DNA from 3 places in the Nesterenkonia sp. AY15 genome. Region 1 is predicted to be linked to each of the others. Evidence: riboswitches for the same ligand, from Rfam matches in the RefSeq annotation. Region 1 holds a riboswitch; each other region holds the start of a gene.

Region 1 (5,898 bases):
CTCCTGCCATTCGATCAGCTGCTGCGCCGCCGTCGGGCCGCCACCGATGATGACCGGGCCGAAGCCGCCGACACCGACCCATTCGGCCAGCTGCCGGACGGTCCAGACCTCATCCTCCCGACCGGAGGCCTTCTGGAAGGTCTCCACGGTGGACTGGATGGCGTTGGACTTCACGTCGCCGATGGGCTGGTCGAGATCGAACTGGCTCAGGTCGATGCCCATCCAGCCCGACATCAGCACCAGTCCGCCCTCGGCGTCGATGTACTGGGCCAGGTCGTCGTACTTGGCCTGCGCGGCGGCGTCGTCCGGTCCGGTGACGATGGTCTGCATCGCGAAGATCCGCACCGAGTAGGGGTCCCGTCCCGCCTCGGCCACCGACTGGCGGATCTTGGCCACCGAGGCCTTGGCGAGCTCCTTGGTGGGCGGATTGATGAACACCGCCTCGGCGTGCTTGCCGGCGAAGGCCCGGCCGCGGGCGGAGGCCCCGGCCTGGTAGATCACCGGGGTGCGCTGCGGGGAGGGCTCCACCACGCCGATCCCGGGGGTCTTGAAGAACTCCCCGTGGTGCTCGATCCGGTGCACCTTCGCCGGGTCGGTGAAGACCCCGGAGGCCTTGTCGGCGAGGACGGCGTCGTCCTCCCAGGATCCTTCGAGCAGCTTGTAGACGACGTCGAGGTACTCATCGGCATGGTCGTAGCGGCGATCGTGCTCCATCTGATCGTCCTGGCCCATGTTCTGCGCGGCCGAGGGCAGGTACCCGGTGACCACGTTCCAGCCCACCCGGCCGCCGGTGAGGTGGTCCAGGGTGCCCAGCCGTCGGGAGAACGGGTAGGGGTGCTCGTAGGCGGTGCCGGCGGTGATGCCGAAGCCCAGGTTCTTGGTGACCGCGGCCATCGCCGAGACCAGCAGGAACGGGTCCTGCAGCGGGATCTGCGCCCCGGAGCGCAGCGCGGCCTCCGGGTTCGAGCCGAAGACGTCATAGGGGCCCAGCACATCGGCGATGAACAGTCCGTCGAAGAGGCCTCGCTCGAGGATCTGCGCGACCTCGGTCCAGTACCCGATCGTGTTGTATTCCCGGGCGCGGTCCTCCGGGTGCCGCCACAGCCCCGGGGACTGGTGCACCACGCAGTTCATGTCGAAGGCGTTGAACAGGATCTCGCGCTTGCCGGACTCGGTGGTCGGGTAGGTCATGTGCAGTTCTCCTTGAGGTTCGACTCAGTGGTTGGCATCGATGTCTGCGCGTCGAGGCTGCGCGTAAGGTGCAGCGTCGGAGCTCGGTCGGGTGGGGCCGGTTCTCAGGCGTTCTTCGCGGCGTTCTTCTACGCGCCGATCGGGGTCGCTGGCGGGCTGGCCACCGCAGACTGACTCGCGGTGTCCGGTTCGCCGACGCTCCACAGCCGGACCGGCTCGGCGCCGTTGACCCGGTTGTCCCCGGCGATCCGGGCCTTGTAGACCCAGGGGTTGTGGCTGGTGACGGTGCGGGCGTTGCGCCAGTGCCGGTCGAGACTCCGGGACTGGCTCACCCCGGAGGCGCCGAGGACGTCGAAGATCCGGGTGACCGCCTCCAGCACGGGTCGATGCAGCGCCACCTGGGCGCGTCCGGTGGCAAGCTCCACCGCGTTGGCCGCCTCGATCTGGGCTTGTTCCGTGGCGCTTCGCGCGGCGAAGGCGGCATCGAGGCTCGCGGCGGTGGCGAGGACCTGCGCCCGGGCCAGCGCCGCCACGGCATCCACCTCTCCGACGGCCTGGAGCAGCTGCGGATCGGTGCGTGGGGTGCGGGTGTTGGCGTGGGAGAAGGTCCTCGAGCGCTCATGCAGCAGCGTTGCGGCGTCCCGTGCCGCGGCCTCGACGACGCCGGCGAGCACGATCAGCAGGAAGTGCTGGTAGAGCGCAGTCTGGTACGGGAAGCGATCGGTCAGTCCGCGCAGCTCCGACTCCTCCACCACGGCGTCGGTCAGCCGCGCGGTGCCGGAGCCGGTGGTGCGCTGTCCGAAGCCGTCCCAGTCGTCGTCGATCTGCACTCCGGGCTGGTCCCGGCGCACCAGCACGGCGAGCTCATTGCCCGCGGCGTCCCGGGCGGTGACGTCGAGCCAGTCCGCGAAGATCGCACCGGTGGTGTAGTACTTCACCCCGGTGACCCTGGGCCCGTCGTCGGTCTGGCTGACCACGGTGCCGGACTGGTGGAAGCCGCCCTTGCCCGGTTCGGTCCAGGCGTTGCCGACCAGCTCCCCTGCGGCCAACCTGGCGAGCCAGCGCTGCACGACGCGCCGGGCATCGGGCTGGGCATCGGGCCGGGCGTCACGCGCGGAGTCAGGGGCGGAGTCAGGTCGGGCGTCGCAGCGCCACAGCAGATCCTCCTGGACCGCGAAGTGGCCGCGCAGCACCTGCGGGATGTTGCTGTCCTGGGCGGCGAGCTCCAGGAGGACCTCGGTGGTCTGCACCCAGTCCAAGCCGTATCCACCAGCCGGCTCCGGCACGCGAAGCCGTCCGATGCCACCTGCCACGAGGTCCGTGACCTCATCGCGGGCGAGCTCACGGCTGCGCTCTCGGTCGAGCGCGGAGAGGCCGACACGCTCAATGGCGTCGCGCAGATTCTGGGGCACAGGCAGCTGAATGTTCATTCTTTCCTCCATCGATTCTGGCGGTAGCACCCGGCATGCCCGGGTTGCTGCGACGTCTTCGGGCCAGATCCCTCGGTCGCTCTGGATGGTGATGAGGCTCAATATAGAGGATGCAGGGGCTCATCCGTCAAGTTCGGACGACGGCGGAAGCCAGACTCCGACTGACGGACCAGCGCCGAGCCGGGCGAACCATATCCATGAACGTCGTCCACCCTGACCTCCGTTGTGACCAGGTGTGTTCATCCAGCAGATCAAGGACACGTTCGGTGGTGACACCAGCGCCGAATGTCATATGGCGTCTCACAGTGCGAACGATTCTTGCTGGTCGGCGAGACGACGCGTAGCGTTGAGGTGTCACCATCCCGAGCGGCTGAGAGATCTGGCTCAGAGACGCCGCAGCAACCCGGATTCGCCGGGTGCTAACGCCAGGACCGATGGAGTTGATCTGCATGTCTGTTCCTGCTCGCACCCTTGAGAACCCCACCGCCGCGTCCCGTGTGGACTCCTTTGCGCTGCGCCACGCCCTGGCACAGTTTCCGCAGGGCGTCGTCGCCGTCGGCGCGGAGGTCGATGGGACACCTGAGGCGATCATCGCGTCCACCTTCACGGTGGGCGTCTCGCTGGCGCCGCCCCTGGTCACCCTGGCGGTGCAGCACGATTCCTCCACCTGGCCGAAGCTTGAGCGCAGCGGCGGCGAACTGGGCATCTCGGTGCTCGGCCGCGATCAGAACGGGCTGTGCAGGCAGATCGCGTCCAAGGACCGCGCCAACCGATTCACCGGGGTGGACTACCAGCTCCACGGCTCGGCGCTGCTGCTCGATGGGGTCCCGATGTGGCTGCGCACCCGGATCTACGACCGGGTCCGCGCCGGGGACCACGACATCATCGTGCTGGAGATCCTGGACCTGGGCTTCACCGAGGGCGCTCCTGGGCTGGTCTTCCACCAGCACGAGTTCAAGACCCTGACCACCCTGAGCTGACCCGAAGGACCCTTGTTGAGCATCCACCCTCGATCCACCGTGCCCGCAGCCGCGGCCACTCCCGAAGACCCGACGCACCGCGACACCCCCGAAACCGCACCCTCGTTCAAGGCCCAGCGCTCCGCGATCGTGCCCTCGGATCCGTTGAGCGCCGACGTGCACGCCTGGACGGACCCGCAGAACGAGGACCAGCGCATGGCATTCTGGTCCGCGGCCGCCACCCTGTTGGACTGGTCGACCCCGTGGGAGACCACCCACTCCTGGACCCCGCCGAACCCGGTCACCCAGCGCGGCCCGAAGATCGGCTGGTATGAGGGCGGGACGCTCAACGCCGCGGTGAACTGCGTGGACCGCCACGTCGCCGCGGGACGCGGGGAGAAGATCGCGCTGCACTTCGAAGGCGAGCCCGGAGACCGCGAGGACGTCAGCTACGCCGAGCTGGGCCGTCGGGTCAACCAGGCGGCGAACGCGCTGACCAGCATGGGCATCACCCGCGGGGACCGCGTGGTGATCTACCTTCCGGTGCTGGTGGAGACCATCGTGATCACGCTGGCCTGCGCCCGGGTCGGCGCGGTGCACTCGCTGGTCTTCGGCGGATTCTCCGCCGAGGCGCTGAAGTTCCGTGTCGAGGACACCGGGGCGAAGCTGCTGGTCACCACCGATGGTCAGTTCCGCCGCGGCAGGGCCGTGCCGGTGAAGGCCAACGCTGATGCCGCCGTCGCCGAGGCCACCGCCGAGCACGGCGGCAACCTCGAACACGTCCTGGTGATCAACCGCACAGACTCCCCCGTGGAATGGACGCCGGAGCGGGACCTCTGGTGGCACGAGGTGGTCGAGACCGCCTCCCCCGAGCACACCCCGGAGTTCTTCGACGCCGAGACCGAGCTGTTCATCATGTACACCTCCGGGACCACCGGCAAGCCCAAGGGACTCGTCCACACCACCGGCGGCTACCTCACCGGGGCCCTGTACACCTACCTGCGGCTCTTCGCCCACCCTGACCCGGAGCGGCGCACCCAGGACGTCCACTGGTGCACCGCCGACCTGGCCTGGGTCACCGCGCACACCTATGAGATCTACGGCCCGCTGGCCGCCGGCGCCACCCAGGTGATCTTCGAGGGCACGCCGAACACTCCGCATGAGGGCCGCCACTTCGAGATCATCGAACGCCACCAGGTCACCACCTACTACACCGCCCCCACGCTGGTGCGTTCCCTGATGGGCTGGTTCCCCGAAGGTGTTCCGGCGCAGTATGACCTCTCCTCGATCCGGCTCGCCGGGACCGTGGGCGAGGCGGTCAACCCCGAGGCCTGGCACTGGATCCGCCGCGAGATCGGCCGCGACACCACCGACGACGCCGGCCGACCGGCGCTTCCCGTGGTGGACACCTGGTGGCAGTCCGAATCCGGGTCCACGGTGCTCTCCCCGCGGCCCGAGGACGCCCGGTCGACGCACCCAGGGCTCAAGCCCGGGGCCGCGACCCGTGCACTTCCCGGCTGGGGCGCCGCCGTCGTCGATGAGGCCGGCCAGCAGGTGCCCACGGGCACGCAGGGCAACATCGTGCTCACCCACACCGGCCCCTCGATGGCCAGGACCGTCTGGGGCAACCCGGAGCGGTACTTCACCTCCTACTGGGAGAAGTACGCGGAGCAGGGATGGTTCCTCGCCGGGGACGGGGCGCGGAAGGACGAGGACGGGGACATCTGGATCCTGGGCCGGATCGATGACGTCATCAACATCTCCGGACACCGGCTCTCCACGATCGAGATCGAATCGGCGCTGATCTCCCACCCCGACGTGGTCGAGGCCGGGGTCTGCCCGGTCTTCGATGCCATGACCGGTCACGCGGCCGTTGCGTTCACCGTGCTGACCACCGCCGCCCGCGAGCGCCTCGACGCCGCGGGGGGTGCGGGCAGCGCGGCCGAGCGGGAGCTGCTCGGGAAGCTGCGCAGCCATGTGGGCGAGGTGATCGGCCCGGTGGCCAAACCACGCACGGTGATCCCCGTGCCCGAGGTGCCCAAGACCCGCTCCGGGAAGATCATGCGCCGGCTGCTGACCCAGCTGCATGACGGCGAGACCCTGGGAGACACCACAAGCCTGCAGAATGAACCCTGTGTACCGAAGATCGAAGAGATCTGCCAACGGCGCGGAACCGCGCCGAGAAGAGAAGAGGTAGCTACATGAGCGATCGCCAGTTCGGCTTCCGCACCCGCGCCCTGCACGCCGGGGCCGTCCCCGATGCCGTCCACGGATCGCGTGCTGTGCCCATCCACCAGTCCACCTCCTTCGTGTTCAAG
Region 2 (5,898 bases), on a different contig from region 1:
TTGCGCTGACTGCGGTGCTGGTGGCCAAGCGGACCCGACGCAGTCCGATCCTGGTGATGGGGGTGATGACCGGGCTGATCGTGGCGGCGTCGTTCGGCTACGCCGTCTACATGGGCGGGGTGAACCAGGACGAGGCGTACCTGATGACTCGCACCCGCTTCTGGGAGCTCGGCTTCGGCGGGCTGCTGGCCCTGCTGGGCTCCGCGCTGACGCTGCCGCGCCGTTGGCGGCTCGCGGCGGGCTGGGCCGGCGTCGTCCTGATCATCGCCACAGGCTTCGTCTTCGACGGCGCGGCTCTGTTCCCCGGCCCCTGGGCGCTGTGGCCGCTGATGGGCCTGGCGCTCGTGCTCGCGGCCGCTGGACCCGGCGGAGGCACACAGGACCCCGCCGCGACGGCGACCCGGATCCTCTCCACGCACCCCTTCACCTGGATCGGCGATCATGCATATGCCCTCTACCTCTGGCACTGGCCGCTGCTGATCTTCTACCTCGAGATCAGGGAATACTCCACGCTCGGTGCGCGTGGCGCGCTGATCATCCTGGCCGCCGCACTGGTGCTGGCCATTCTGACCAACCGATGGGTGGAGCTGCCGGTGAACCGTGCCTCAGCACGCATCGCTCCCCGAGTGCCCTTGGCCATCGCGGCGACGGTGCTGCTGATCGGTGGCTCCGTGAGCAGCTACGGGATCCACCAGATCCAGACCCAGCGCAGTGAAGCCCCATCCCTGGCCGAGGTCGACCGTAGTGACTATCCAGGGGCGCTGGCCACGCTGGAGGGCACCGAAGTCCCCGACGGTGTGGATTTCATCCCAGACCCGCAGACGCTGGCGCAGAGCCGGCCGGATTACTACGACTGGGGATGCCGACAGGAGAGCGGCGACGGTGAGAACCGCGGTGAGGTACTGGTGTGTGAAGACCCTGAAGAGCCCGCCCAACCGGATCTGAGGGTGATGATCACCGGAGGCTCACACGCCGGGCAGTGGCACCATGCTTGGAGGATCCTGGCCGCCGAGAACAACTGGGAGCTGCTGATCGCGGACAAGTCCGCGTGCGTGCTCACCGCGGGCTCCGACCCTGAGGAGAATCAGTGCCATGAATGGAACCTCAACCTGCTCGACGTGATCACTGAACGGAAGCCTGACCTGGTGTTCACGGCGGGCACCCGGGTGCCCGCCGACGGCACCCCGGAGAACATCTACTGGGGGGCCCCGGAGAAGTGGCAGCAGATCATGGACCGCGGCCCCGAGGTGCTGCTCATGCGCGGAACGCCACGGCGCGAAGACTCGGTGGCCGACTGCCTCGCCGCGGGCGGGGACGCCGAGACCTGCGCAATGGACCCCATCAGCTACCAGGACACGAACCCGCTCACCGAGCCGGACCTGCCGGATGGTCTCTACACCCTGGACATGACCGAACACCTCTGCTCCGAGGAGATCTGTCCGGCGGTGATCGGCAACATCGCGGTCTACTACGACCAGAGCCACCTCTCCAACCACTACATCGAATCGATGGCGCCGCTGCTGGATGCCAAGCTTCGCGACGAGATGCCGCACCTGTTCTGAGCCTCTAGGGACCAATCGGACCTCCGGCGTGACCTGGGGAGGACCGTCTGGAGCGACGAATGAACCGGCGGGCGCCCACGTAACAATTGTTCACTGGTTTGCATCTTTTGTCGGACAGCTCTAGGTTTCAGCAGACAACGAATCATCCAGAGCGACTGAGAGACCTAGCTCAACGACGTCGCAGCAACCCCACCCTTCAGGGTGAGCAGGTGCTACCGCTGGGAACGATGAAAGGTGAAATCTTCCATGCCTGAAGCGTGTTCTCGCCAACCAGAGATCAAGTTGAACCCGAGGTACACCGAGGCGCCCCTGCGCACCTCTTCGAAGACTCTGCGGGTCGCTGGCACGTGGTCGGGCCCAGTACGGACCGAACTCACCGTCCGGGACTTCAGCTTCGTCTCTGACCAGCCTGTGGTGCGCGGCGGCAGCGATCAGGGCCCCGCACCGATGGAGTACCTGATCGGCGGTGTCAGCAGCTGCATCGCCGTCGCGGTCGAACAGCTGGCCCATCGGCGGGCCCTGCCCCTCACCGACATCTCCACATACACCCTGGCACGTCAGGACACTCGCGGGTTGGCTGGGCAAGCAGATGTGCAACCCTATTTCTACGTGTACCGGTTGCAGCTGGTCGTAGAGACCAGCGAACAGGACTCCTCTGTCCTGACAGACTTCGCCCAGTGGGCCGAACACATCTGCCCCGCGATCAATCTCTTGCGCGACGCGCACATCGACCTGGAAGTCGCGTGGGCATTCGTGCACAAGAACTCCCCTGGCCTCGCCGAAGCTCTGGCGAATCATGCCTGGGGCTACGAGGTGGACGGGGACCCCAACGTCGGGAGTCTGATCTTCGAGATCATCAATGCTGATGCCACGTCAGATGTGACCGGGGTGAACGCATGACAACGGTCGGACTCTGGACGATCGGCCTGGCACTCGCATACACCGCCTGGCTCATACTCGGAAGCCGCATCGCTGTGGGCCGCTCGGGACACGGAGGATTCTTCGTCAGCGGTCGCAGTTTCAGCCCTTGGACCGTCGCGTTCTGCATCACGGGACTGTTCTCGGGATCCTCCTACATCGCGATCGTCGAGCTGAGCTACCGAACAGGTGTGTCGGCCGTCTGGTACGGCGTGGCCGAAACGGTGCAGATCTTGCTGATCGCGCTCCTGCTGGTCAAGCCCCTGCGAGAGAAGCTCGTGGTGACGGTCACCGGCATCATCGGGGACCGATTCGGCCGCGGAGCCCAGGCCATCAGTTCTGTGATCACCGGTCTGACGTTTCCGATGTATTCAGTGGCCACCAGCATCGCCTTCGCGTCCGCCCTCTTCGCGGTCACGGAGATCCCACTGTGGCAGTGCATCGCTCTGACAGCGATCATCCTGCTCGCCTTCCTGACCTTCGGCGGCATGCGCTCCGTCGCATTCTCCCAGACCATGAATGTCCTGATGATCTTCGTGATGTTCATCGTGGGCATCTGGGCGTTCCTGGTCTCACCCGGGCCCAGCGGTCTCGAGACCTTGGCTGAGGAGCAGCCACAGATGTTCGATGTCTCGAACGCCGGCATATCGCTGATCGTTGCCTGGTTCGGCACCTTCATCGTCAATGTTCCCCTGGCTCAGGCCGCCTTTCAGATGTCGATGTCGGCGCGGAGCCCGGAAGACGGCCAGAAGGGACTCTTCCTCGCGGCGATCATCGGCATGCCCCTGATCCTTCTCGGAATCGTCGTCGGCGTCGCCGCCTCGATTGTGGTCCCGGATGCATCGCTGCCCCTGGTGGGCATCGCCGAGTACATCGCCGGCTCCCTTCCTGCTTGGGCTGCGGCCGTATTCTTCGTGGGACTCTGGGCTTGCGCCCTGGGCTGGGCGGGACCCTGCCAGTTCTCTGGAGCTACCTCGCTGGGCCGGGACCTCGGGAGCGCGCTTCGTCCCCGAGCGACCCAGGTGGAGCTGGTGCGCTACACGCGGATCGCGCTGGTGGGGCTCACTGTCCTGATGGTGATCTTCAGTCTCCTGCGCGCCGAGGAGTCAGCCTGGTGGAATGTGATGGCATGGACTCTGCGCAACGGCGCTACCTTCGCTCCGGTTCTCGCGGCGTTCTTCTGGCCGCTCGCCACCCGCTCCGCGGCGCTGACCGCACTACTCGCTGGATTCAGCGCGGGACTCGGCTGGTACGCGCTCTCGGGGTTCAGTGCCACGGACTTCTTCCTCGGAACCCATCCGGTCTGGGTCGCCATGATCGCCAATCTCGCAGGCATCGTTCTAGTCACGCTGATCCAGGGCAGTTGGCGACTGACCCTTCATGGGGCGCGGCGCAGAAACGGCGGACTCGTTCTTCTGGTCACCGGTCTCGCCGCGGTCCTGAGCATGAACATCTCAGCATGGCTCAACATCTACGGTTTGATGGGACTGGCACTCTTCCTCATCACTCTTGGTGTCTTCGCCGCTGCGGTCCTCCTCGCCGAGTCTCCGACGGCGACCCACACGAAGACCCAGCTGTGGGGCTCCCGGACCGAACCAGTGACCGCGCAGAACACCTCGCCACTGTAGGTCTCGCGACACCAATGCCTGCTGCCGTTCGACCCGTCAGGGGAAGTCACACCTAGAGCTGGCCCAGCAGCTCCCGCCAGATCACCTTCCAGTGTTGGACCTCCTCGGGCGAGCGCAGCTTGGTGTGTCCGACGCCGAGCGAGGACTTCCCTGCGGACTTCCCCGAGATGGTCACCGCGACCCGGGAGCCGTCGACCAGCCCGGCGCGCCAGTAGCGCCAGCGGTCGGTGGAGGAGGTGCCGGGCTCTCCCTGGAGCGCGACACCGCCGAAAGAGTCACGCCCGCCGACGAGAGCGACCCATGCCCCCAGCGCGGCGTCCATGTCACCCGGATAGGTCTTGGAGACCGAGGCCTGAAACTCACCGGTACGAGACTCCCCCGGGCGGCGCAGGTCACGGTGTTGTTCGTAGGCGACCGCCACGCTCTGGGCCCACCAGCCACGGTTCTCCACGTCCATCGGCATATGGTCATAGACGATTCCGACGATCTCGCGGTGCGGGAGGGCAGCAGCTCCGGCGTCGTCGAGGGCGGTGACCCACTGCGCCCAGGCCCGTCGGGTGGTCCGTTCGATCGCTGCGGTGCTGTGACTCCTGACCATGGGCTCGAGCCTACGCCGCTGGTGCTCGCTTGCCAGCCCTGGCCGTCGGCGGACCTGCCCCGGCGCGTGACTTGACACGCCCGTGGAGCTCAGCCGGTGCGTGCCCTCAGGCGGCGTCGACGGAGTTGACCGGCATGTGCGGGAAGTACTCCCAGAGTTCGCGGAGTCTGCGGAACTGCAGGTCATCGTCGAGCCCTTCGAGGACGGAGACGACGGCAGGCCGAGCACCTGAGGCGGTGGCTGCCGCCACCAGATCCTTCGGGACGGTCGGTTGGGCGGTGAGCGTGAATGCGGTCTTGACAGCTTCGACGACTTCAACTCGGGTGACAGCGTGCATGGTGTTCCTTCCAAGAGGGTTCTGCATGGGGTGCCCGCAGCCCTCGGCGATCGGTCACATCCGTGCGGAGACCGATGCGTTGATGCTGCCCGGAGGATCCGGGAGCAGGTTCGGATGGTCGCGCTGGACGGTGCGCAACCTCCACGGGTCTCTGAACAACGCCACGGGGGTGCCGTCGTTGCGGTGGAGGACTTCGCAGTCCTGGCGTTCGCGCAGGATCGCTGCGGCATCCTCGTCGATGTCACGAGCGACCGAGTAGTCCAGCGCGTCGAAGGAGACCGAGGCACCGAAGTCAGATTCCATGCGGGCGGAGACGACCTCGAACTGCATCGGGCCCACGGCGCCCAGGACAGGACGCTGCTGGCCGCGGCGCTCGGAGTAGAACACCTGGATGACGCCTTCGCGGTCCAGCTGCTCGATGCCCTTGCGGAACTGCTTGTGCTTGCTGGCGTCCCCGGTCTTGCCGACCCGGAAGTGCTCCGGGGCGAAGGGCTTGAACGGCGGGAACATCACCGACTGGCCCGCGTAGAGGGTGTCGCCCGGGCGCAGCGTGGACGCGTTGACCAGGCCGACGACGTCGCCGGGCCAGGCGGTGTCCACCGTGGTGCGGTCGCGGCCGAAGACCTGCTGGGAGTACTTGGTGGGGAAGGGCTTCGCGGACTGCGCGTGGGTGGCGACCATGCCGCGTTCGAAGACTCCGGAGCAGATGCGCATGAATGCGATCCGGTCGCGGTGGGCCTTGTCCATACCGGTCTGGACCTTGAAGACGTAGCCGCTGAAGTCGGAGGTGAGCGAATAGGGGGTGCCGTCGGCGTCCGGGCGGGCCTGCGGGGGCGGACCCTGCTCCATGATGAA
Region 3 (5,898 bases), 210 kb from region 1:
GGTGCCGGCGCGGTCCTCGGGTTCGCGGGACCAGGCGACGTGCGGTGAGGCAGACATGAAATGACCTTTGCGTGACGGGAAGGGTGACTGACCCACTCTAATCAGCCCATGGGTGGATGCATGAAGAGGGGGTGGTCAGCGACAATGTCCGGGTGAACGAAACTGATGAGACCCTCGAAACACCAGACCTGCCCGCCGACGCCGAGATCGCTGAGACTCCGCGGCACCCCTGGACCCGCTACGTGGCCCTGGGGGACTCCTTCACCGAAGGCATCGGGGATCCCGATCAGACCCGACCGGGCTACCACCGCGGCTGGGCGGACCGAGTGGCTGAGGAGCTGGCCCTCGGTGCCGCCGCCGTGGAAGGTTCTCCCAAGTTCTCCTACGCCAACCTGGCGGTGCGCGGAAAGCTCATCGGTCAGATCCGAGACGAACAGCTCGCCCCGGCCCTGGAGCTGCGCCCGGACCTGATCACCCTGTGCGCCGGCGGCAATGACGTGATCCGGCCCGGCGGGGACCCCGATGAGACCGCCCGGATCCTGGACACCCTGGTGCAGATCCTGACCACCACTGGGGCCACCATCGTGCTGTTCAACGGCCCCGATGTGCGCGAGACCCCGGTGGTCGGCTCGATCCGCGGGAAGGTGGCGATCTTCAACGAGAACGTGCGCACCATCGCGGCCCGGCATGACGCCGTGGTCGCCGATATGTGGTCCCTGCGCGAGCTGACCCGCCCGGAGATGTGGGACGACGACCGGCTGCACTTCTCCGCGCTGGGCCACCACACGATCGCCCGCATGGTGTTGGAGACGATGAACGTCGAGCACGATCTCAAGCCCTCGGAGCCGCGCCCGGTTCCGGTGCGGAGCTGGCGTGCGGCCCGGGTGGATGACGCCGTCTGGGCGCGCCACCACCTCTTCCCCTGGGTGGTCCGGCGGCTCCGCGGGAGGTCCTCCGGGGATGGGATCTACGCGAAGCGACCGACCTTCGAGCCGCTCTTCGGCGGGTCCATGCCCCCGGGTGGCGGCGTCGACGACGCCTGAGCCGCCGGAGGTTCAGAGCCGCCGGAGGTTCAGAGGCGCAGGGGCGCGCGGCTCCCCAGCTGGAGAGTCTCCCGCATGGCGTCGCCGAGCTGCTCCGCGCTGGTGAGGAATCCGTCGTGGCCGATCGGAGAGTCGATCATGTGCACCTGATGGTCCCCGGGGATCGCGTCGGCGATCTCCTGGGACTGTTTCGGGAAGTACAGCCGGTCCGTGGTCACGGCCGCCAAGAATGGCGCCGCGGTGACCCCGGCGAGCGCCTGGTCCACTCCCCCGCGTCCGCGGCCGACGTCGTGGCTCATCAAGGCCTCGGCGAGGACGATGTAGGCGTTGGGGTCGAAGCGCTGGAGCAGCTTCTCGGCCTGGTGGTCCAGGTAGGACTCCACCTGGTAGCGCCCGCGCCTGCGCTGGGACCAGCCGACGGGGTCTTCCATGCCCTGGGCGGAGCGGCCGAAGCGCACCGCCAGCTCGTACTCCGCGCGGTAGGTGATGTGCGCGATCCGGCGCGCCAGTCCCAGCCCGGCCTGCGGCGCCGGGCCGCCGTAATAGTCGCCGCCGGCGAAATGGGGATCGTTCTCCACAGCCAGCACCTGGGCCTGGCCGAAGGCGATCTGCTCCGCGGTGGAGGCCGCTCCGCAGGCGAAGACGGCCACGCCTTCGACCATCTCCGGGTAGGTCACGGCCCATTCCAGCGCCCGGGCGCCTCCCATGGAGCCGCCGATCACCGTGTGGAACTTCCGAATGCCCAGGGCATGAGCCAGCCGGGCTTCGAGATGCACGGAGTCGCGAATGGTCACGAAGGGGAATCGGGAGCCGTAGGGCTTCCCCTCGGGATCCAGGGAGGCGGGTCCGGTGGAGCCGTAGCAGCCACCCACCATGGCCGGGGCGATCACGAACCAGCGCTCGGTGTCGATCGGGCGGCCCGGTCCGAGCAGCCCTTCCCACCATCCGACGGAGGCATCCGCCGCGGTGGCGGCGACGTGGGAGTCACCGGTGAGGGCGTGGGCGACCAGGACGGCGTTGCTGCCGTCCTCGTTCAGCGTGCCCCAGGTCTCGTAGGCGAGGGTGACTTCGGGCAGCCGCCCGCCGGCCTCGAAGGTGTACGCGCCGACCTCAGCGGTCTTCAACGCACCGGCGGGCCTGTTCCCAAAGTCATTCAGCACCTGATCACCCTAACCTCAGACCGCCGCTGCGGTTTCTTGCTTCGTCACATTGTCCGCGCCGGCCTCCGCTGCCGCGTTCACAGCGCCCTGGGCGGCCTTCTCGAAGCCCTGGTCCAGATCGGCGATGATGTCGTCGATATGCTCCAGGCCCACCGAGAGCCGGACCAGTCCGGGCTTGACTCCGGCGGCGCGCTGCTCGGCGTCGCTGAGCTGGCTGTGCGTGGTCGAGGCGGGGTGGATCACCAGGGAGCGGACGTCGCCGACATTGGCCACCAGCGAGTGCAGCTCCAGCGCGTCCACGAAGGCCTGGCCCGCCCGGGCCTGACCTGAAGCGTCGTGGGCTGCTCCTCCGGCGAGCTCGAAGGACAGCACCGCCCCGGATCCGCGGGGCAGGTACTTCTGAGCGCGCTCGAAGCAGGGGCTCGAGGGCAGACCGGAGTAGTAGACCCGTCGCACGGCGTCATGGGCCTCCAGGTACTCGGCGACCTTCTGCGCGTTCTCGACATGGCGTTCGATCCGCAGCGAGAGGGTCTCCAGCCCCAGGTTGATCTCGAAGGCGTTGTGCGGGGACAGTGCCGGACCGAGGTCGCGCAGCAGCTGGACCCGGGCCTTGAGGATGAAGGAGAGGTTGACCCCGAAGATCCCGTCGGCGCCGAGATCCCGGCCGAAGACCAGCCCGTGGTAGCTCTCGTCCGGGGTGGAGAAGCCGGGGAAGCGCTCCGGGTGGGCGAAGTAGTCGAAGCGCCCGGAGTCCACGATCACCCCGGCGATGGCCGTGCCGTGGCCGCCGAGGAATTTGGTGGCTGAGTGCACGACGACGTCGGCGCCGAAGTCGATCGGCTTGATCAGGTATGGGGTGGTCAGCGTGGAGTCGATGATCAGCGGTGCCCCGAACTCATGCGCCACCGAGGCGACGCCTTCGATGTCCAGCACGTCCCCGCGCGGGTTCGCCACGGATTCGCCGAAGAAGGCGACCGTGTTCTCCCGGGTGGCGGCGCGCCAGGATTCCAGGTCATCGGGGTCCTCCACGAAGGAGACCTCGATGCCGAACTTCGGCAGGGTGTGCTTGAAGAGGTTCTGTGTGCCGCCGTAGAGGGTGGGTGAGGCGACGATGTGGCTGCCGGCCGAAGCGATGTTCAGCAGCGCCAGCGTGGTGGCAGCCTGTCCGGAGCCGACGGCGAGCGCCCCGACTCCGCCTTCGAGGGCGGCGATCTTATCCTCCACCGCCTGGACGGTGGGGTTGCCGATGCGCGAGTAGATCGGGGCGATCTCCTCGAGTCCGAAGCGGCGCGCGGCGGCGGCGGTGTCCGGGAAGACGAAGGAGGTGGTCTGCTGGATCGGCAGCGCCCGTGCTCCGGTGACCGGGTCGGGGGCGACTCCGGCATGGATCTGCTGGGTCTCGAACTGCCAGGTGTTCTCGTTGCTCAAAGGATTCTCCGTTCAATGCGGCCCAGGAACTGGGCCGGATGTGAACGTCGCTGCCGGTGGTCGAGCTTCCGGCGCTGAATCCTGTACGGCCCTGTCCTGAGGACTGGGGTGTTGGGCCCGCACTGGTGTGTGGCCCGCGCTTGCTGAGTGAGTCGGTGAATTGCTTCACTGACTGTTTCAGCCAGGTCGTCACCCGGGGCACCCCACCGCGAACTGGAGGGTTGCCGGCCAGCAAACCGGGGTTTTGCGCTGGCACTCTTGACCTAGGACCAAGTCTGCATCGCGGAATGCTTCCTTGCAAGTGCGGGCCAGGGGTCGGGTTCGCAGTTCGTCATGTTCGGCCACCCTGCCGCGAGTCACTCCGGCCCGAGGAACGCGAACGGCTCCGCGGACTCGAAGAGATCACTGACGTCGCCGGCGTGGCCGTCGGGCGGGCCATCAGCAAGATCCATGCGGCGGACACCTGAGCCTTCTCGCAGGTCGAGTCGGTCCAGGGACACCCAGATGACGCTGGGCCGCAGCGCGGAGTCGAAGAAGTAGCGACGGTCCTTGTGGTCCGCCACGGTGCGCCACTGGGTCGAGGAGATGTTCGGCTGCCCCGGAGTGCTGATCCCATAGGGGACCGACGCGTTGCGGATCACCCCGAACACCGCCGCGGTCGCGATGGTGCGGTCTTCCACCTGCGGCACCGCGTTGATGTAGAAGCTTGCCCGGACATAGCGGTCGGCGGCGCGATTGGTGCCCGGGAGCATGACGGTACCGCCGATGCCGCGCCAGTAGGTGTCGATCGCCAGCTGTTGAGCGAAGGGCGGTGAATTGGTCATGACCTGGTGGGCGCGGTCGTGGTGTATCTGCAGCGTCCCGTCCAGGTACTCACAGATGGCGCTGTCCCCGGAGGCATCCGAGATCGACAGGTGCATGGTCGCCTGGCGCGGCTGCCCTGGCACGCCGGCGGTGACCACGGCGAAGTCTTCACGGGCGAGTGATTCGACCGCCTCCGTCACGGTCGCGAAGCTGTCCAGCACGTACTGGGCCCAGGCGCCGAGGGAGAGCTTCGGCCGGGCATCGTCGAGCCCCGGGTAGCGCGACTCGACCAGCCACAGGGCATTGGCGACCAGCCCCCGCTCGTTCATCCCATCGGTGGTCGAGATGTCATAGCCGGAGGCGATCACGCTGCCATAGCGGGACGTCCAGGCCAGCGACTCCGACCCGGCTCCTCCCTCGCGCGGCAGCCCCCGGGGGAAGACCCACAGATTCGTCCCCAGGTCGGCGTTCCAGTCCATGGAACGGGCCGTCAGCACACGATCCTGCTCGCCCAGGTAGACCACACGTGTGCACATCAGACTGGCCTCTCACCGAACCTGGGCTCCAACTGGGCCTCAGTGTGTCGGAGGCCATATCCGGAGGTCAACCCTGACCTAGACTCACCTTTCATGAGTGCCTCCGACAATGACGTCCTGACAGCCCTGCGCAGCGCCTTCACGCCGGGCACCTTGACCACCGACGCCGCGGAGCTCGACGCCCACGCGGTCGACCAGGGGCCGCTGGAGCATTGGCAGGTGCACCCGCCGCTCGCCGTGGTCTTTGCTGAATCGACGCAGGACGTCCAACTGCTGGTGCGACTCTCCTGCGAGCATGGCTTCGCGCTGATCACCCGCGGGGCTGGGACTTCCGTCTCCGGCGGGGCGAACTCCACCGAGGGTTCGGTGGTGCTGAACCTGACCCGGATGAACCAGATCCTGGCGATGCGACCCGAGGATGAGGTCGCCGTCGTCGAACCGGGCGTGATCAACGCCGACCTCAACGCCGCCGCCGCGGAACACGGGCTGATGTACGCCCCGGATCCGGCGAGCTACCGCACCTCCACCATCGGCGGCAATGTCGCCACCAACGCCGGCGGGCTGCGCTGTGCGAAGTACGGGGTGACCCGTGATTCGGTGCTTGCCCTGGACGTGGTGCTCGCCGACGGCACGCTGATCCACACCGGACAGGCCACCTTCAAGGGCGTCGCCGGCTATGACCTGACCAGCCTGTTCGTCGGCTCCGAGGGGACCCTCGGCATCGTCGTCGGGGTCACCGTGCGGCTGCGCCACCTGAGTGCGCACACCGAGACCATCGCCGCGTTCTTCGACGAGCTGACCACCGCCGCCCAAGGGGTCCTGGACATCGGCAGGGCCCGGGTGCAGCCGGCGATCACGGAGCTGCTGGATCGCCGCACCATGCTCGCCCTGGATGAGGCGCAGGGCTCGGACCTGGCCCAGCGCGGA

What was found. A riboswitch is a leader RNA that binds a small molecule or an ion and turns the genes downstream of it on or off. The one in region 1 is predicted to bind S-adenosylmethionine.
Region 2: linked by a shared signal. The riboswitch ahead of LSI54_RS12040 (OsmC family protein) and the one ahead of LSI54_RS00260 (acyl-CoA dehydrogenase family protein) in region 1 are both predicted to bind S-adenosylmethionine.
Region 3: linked by a shared signal. The riboswitch ahead of LSI54_RS01220 (O-acetylhomoserine aminocarboxypropyltransferase/cysteine synthase family protein) and the one ahead of LSI54_RS00260 (acyl-CoA dehydrogenase family protein) in region 1 are both predicted to bind S-adenosylmethionine.

The regions. Positions count from the first base shown of each region.
Region 1 is NZ_JAJOYV010000001.1:53,115-59,012, reverse strand. It holds gene LSI54_RS00265 (LLM class flavin-dependent oxidoreductase) at 1-1,191, opposite strand, end outside; gene LSI54_RS00260 (acyl-CoA dehydrogenase family protein) at 1,320-2,621, opposite strand; SAM riboswitch class I at 2,627-2,713, opposite strand; SAM riboswitch class I at 2,976-3,062, shown strand; gene LSI54_RS00255 (flavin reductase family protein) at 3,071-3,601, shown strand; gene acs (acetate--CoA ligase) at 3,746-5,785, shown strand; gene LSI54_RS00245 (O-acetylhomoserine aminocarboxypropyltransferase/cysteine synthase family protein) at 5,782-5,898, shown strand, end outside.
Region 2 is NZ_JAJOYV010000010.1:7,606-13,503, forward strand. It holds gene LSI54_RS12035 (acyltransferase family protein) at 1-1,562, shown strand, start outside; SAM riboswitch class I at 1,702-1,796, shown strand; gene LSI54_RS12040 (OsmC family protein) at 1,809-2,462, shown strand; gene LSI54_RS12045 (sodium:solute symporter family protein) at 2,459-4,108, shown strand; gene LSI54_RS12050 (hypothetical protein) at 4,161-4,706, opposite strand; gene LSI54_RS12055 (hypothetical protein) at 4,813-5,043, opposite strand; gene LSI54_RS12060 (peptide chain release factor 3) at 5,098-5,898, opposite strand, start outside.
Region 3 is NZ_JAJOYV010000001.1:264,556-270,453, reverse strand. It holds gene LSI54_RS01235 (alpha/beta hydrolase) at 1-57, opposite strand, end outside; gene LSI54_RS01230 (SGNH/GDSL hydrolase family protein) at 153-1,043, shown strand; gene metX (homoserine O-acetyltransferase MetX) at 1,073-2,203, opposite strand; gene LSI54_RS01220 (O-acetylhomoserine aminocarboxypropyltransferase/cysteine synthase family protein) at 2,219-3,631, opposite strand; SAM riboswitch class IV at 3,763-3,895, opposite strand; gene LSI54_RS01215 (linear amide C-N hydrolase) at 3,988-4,971, opposite strand; gene LSI54_RS01210 (FAD-binding oxidoreductase) at 5,065-5,898, shown strand, end outside.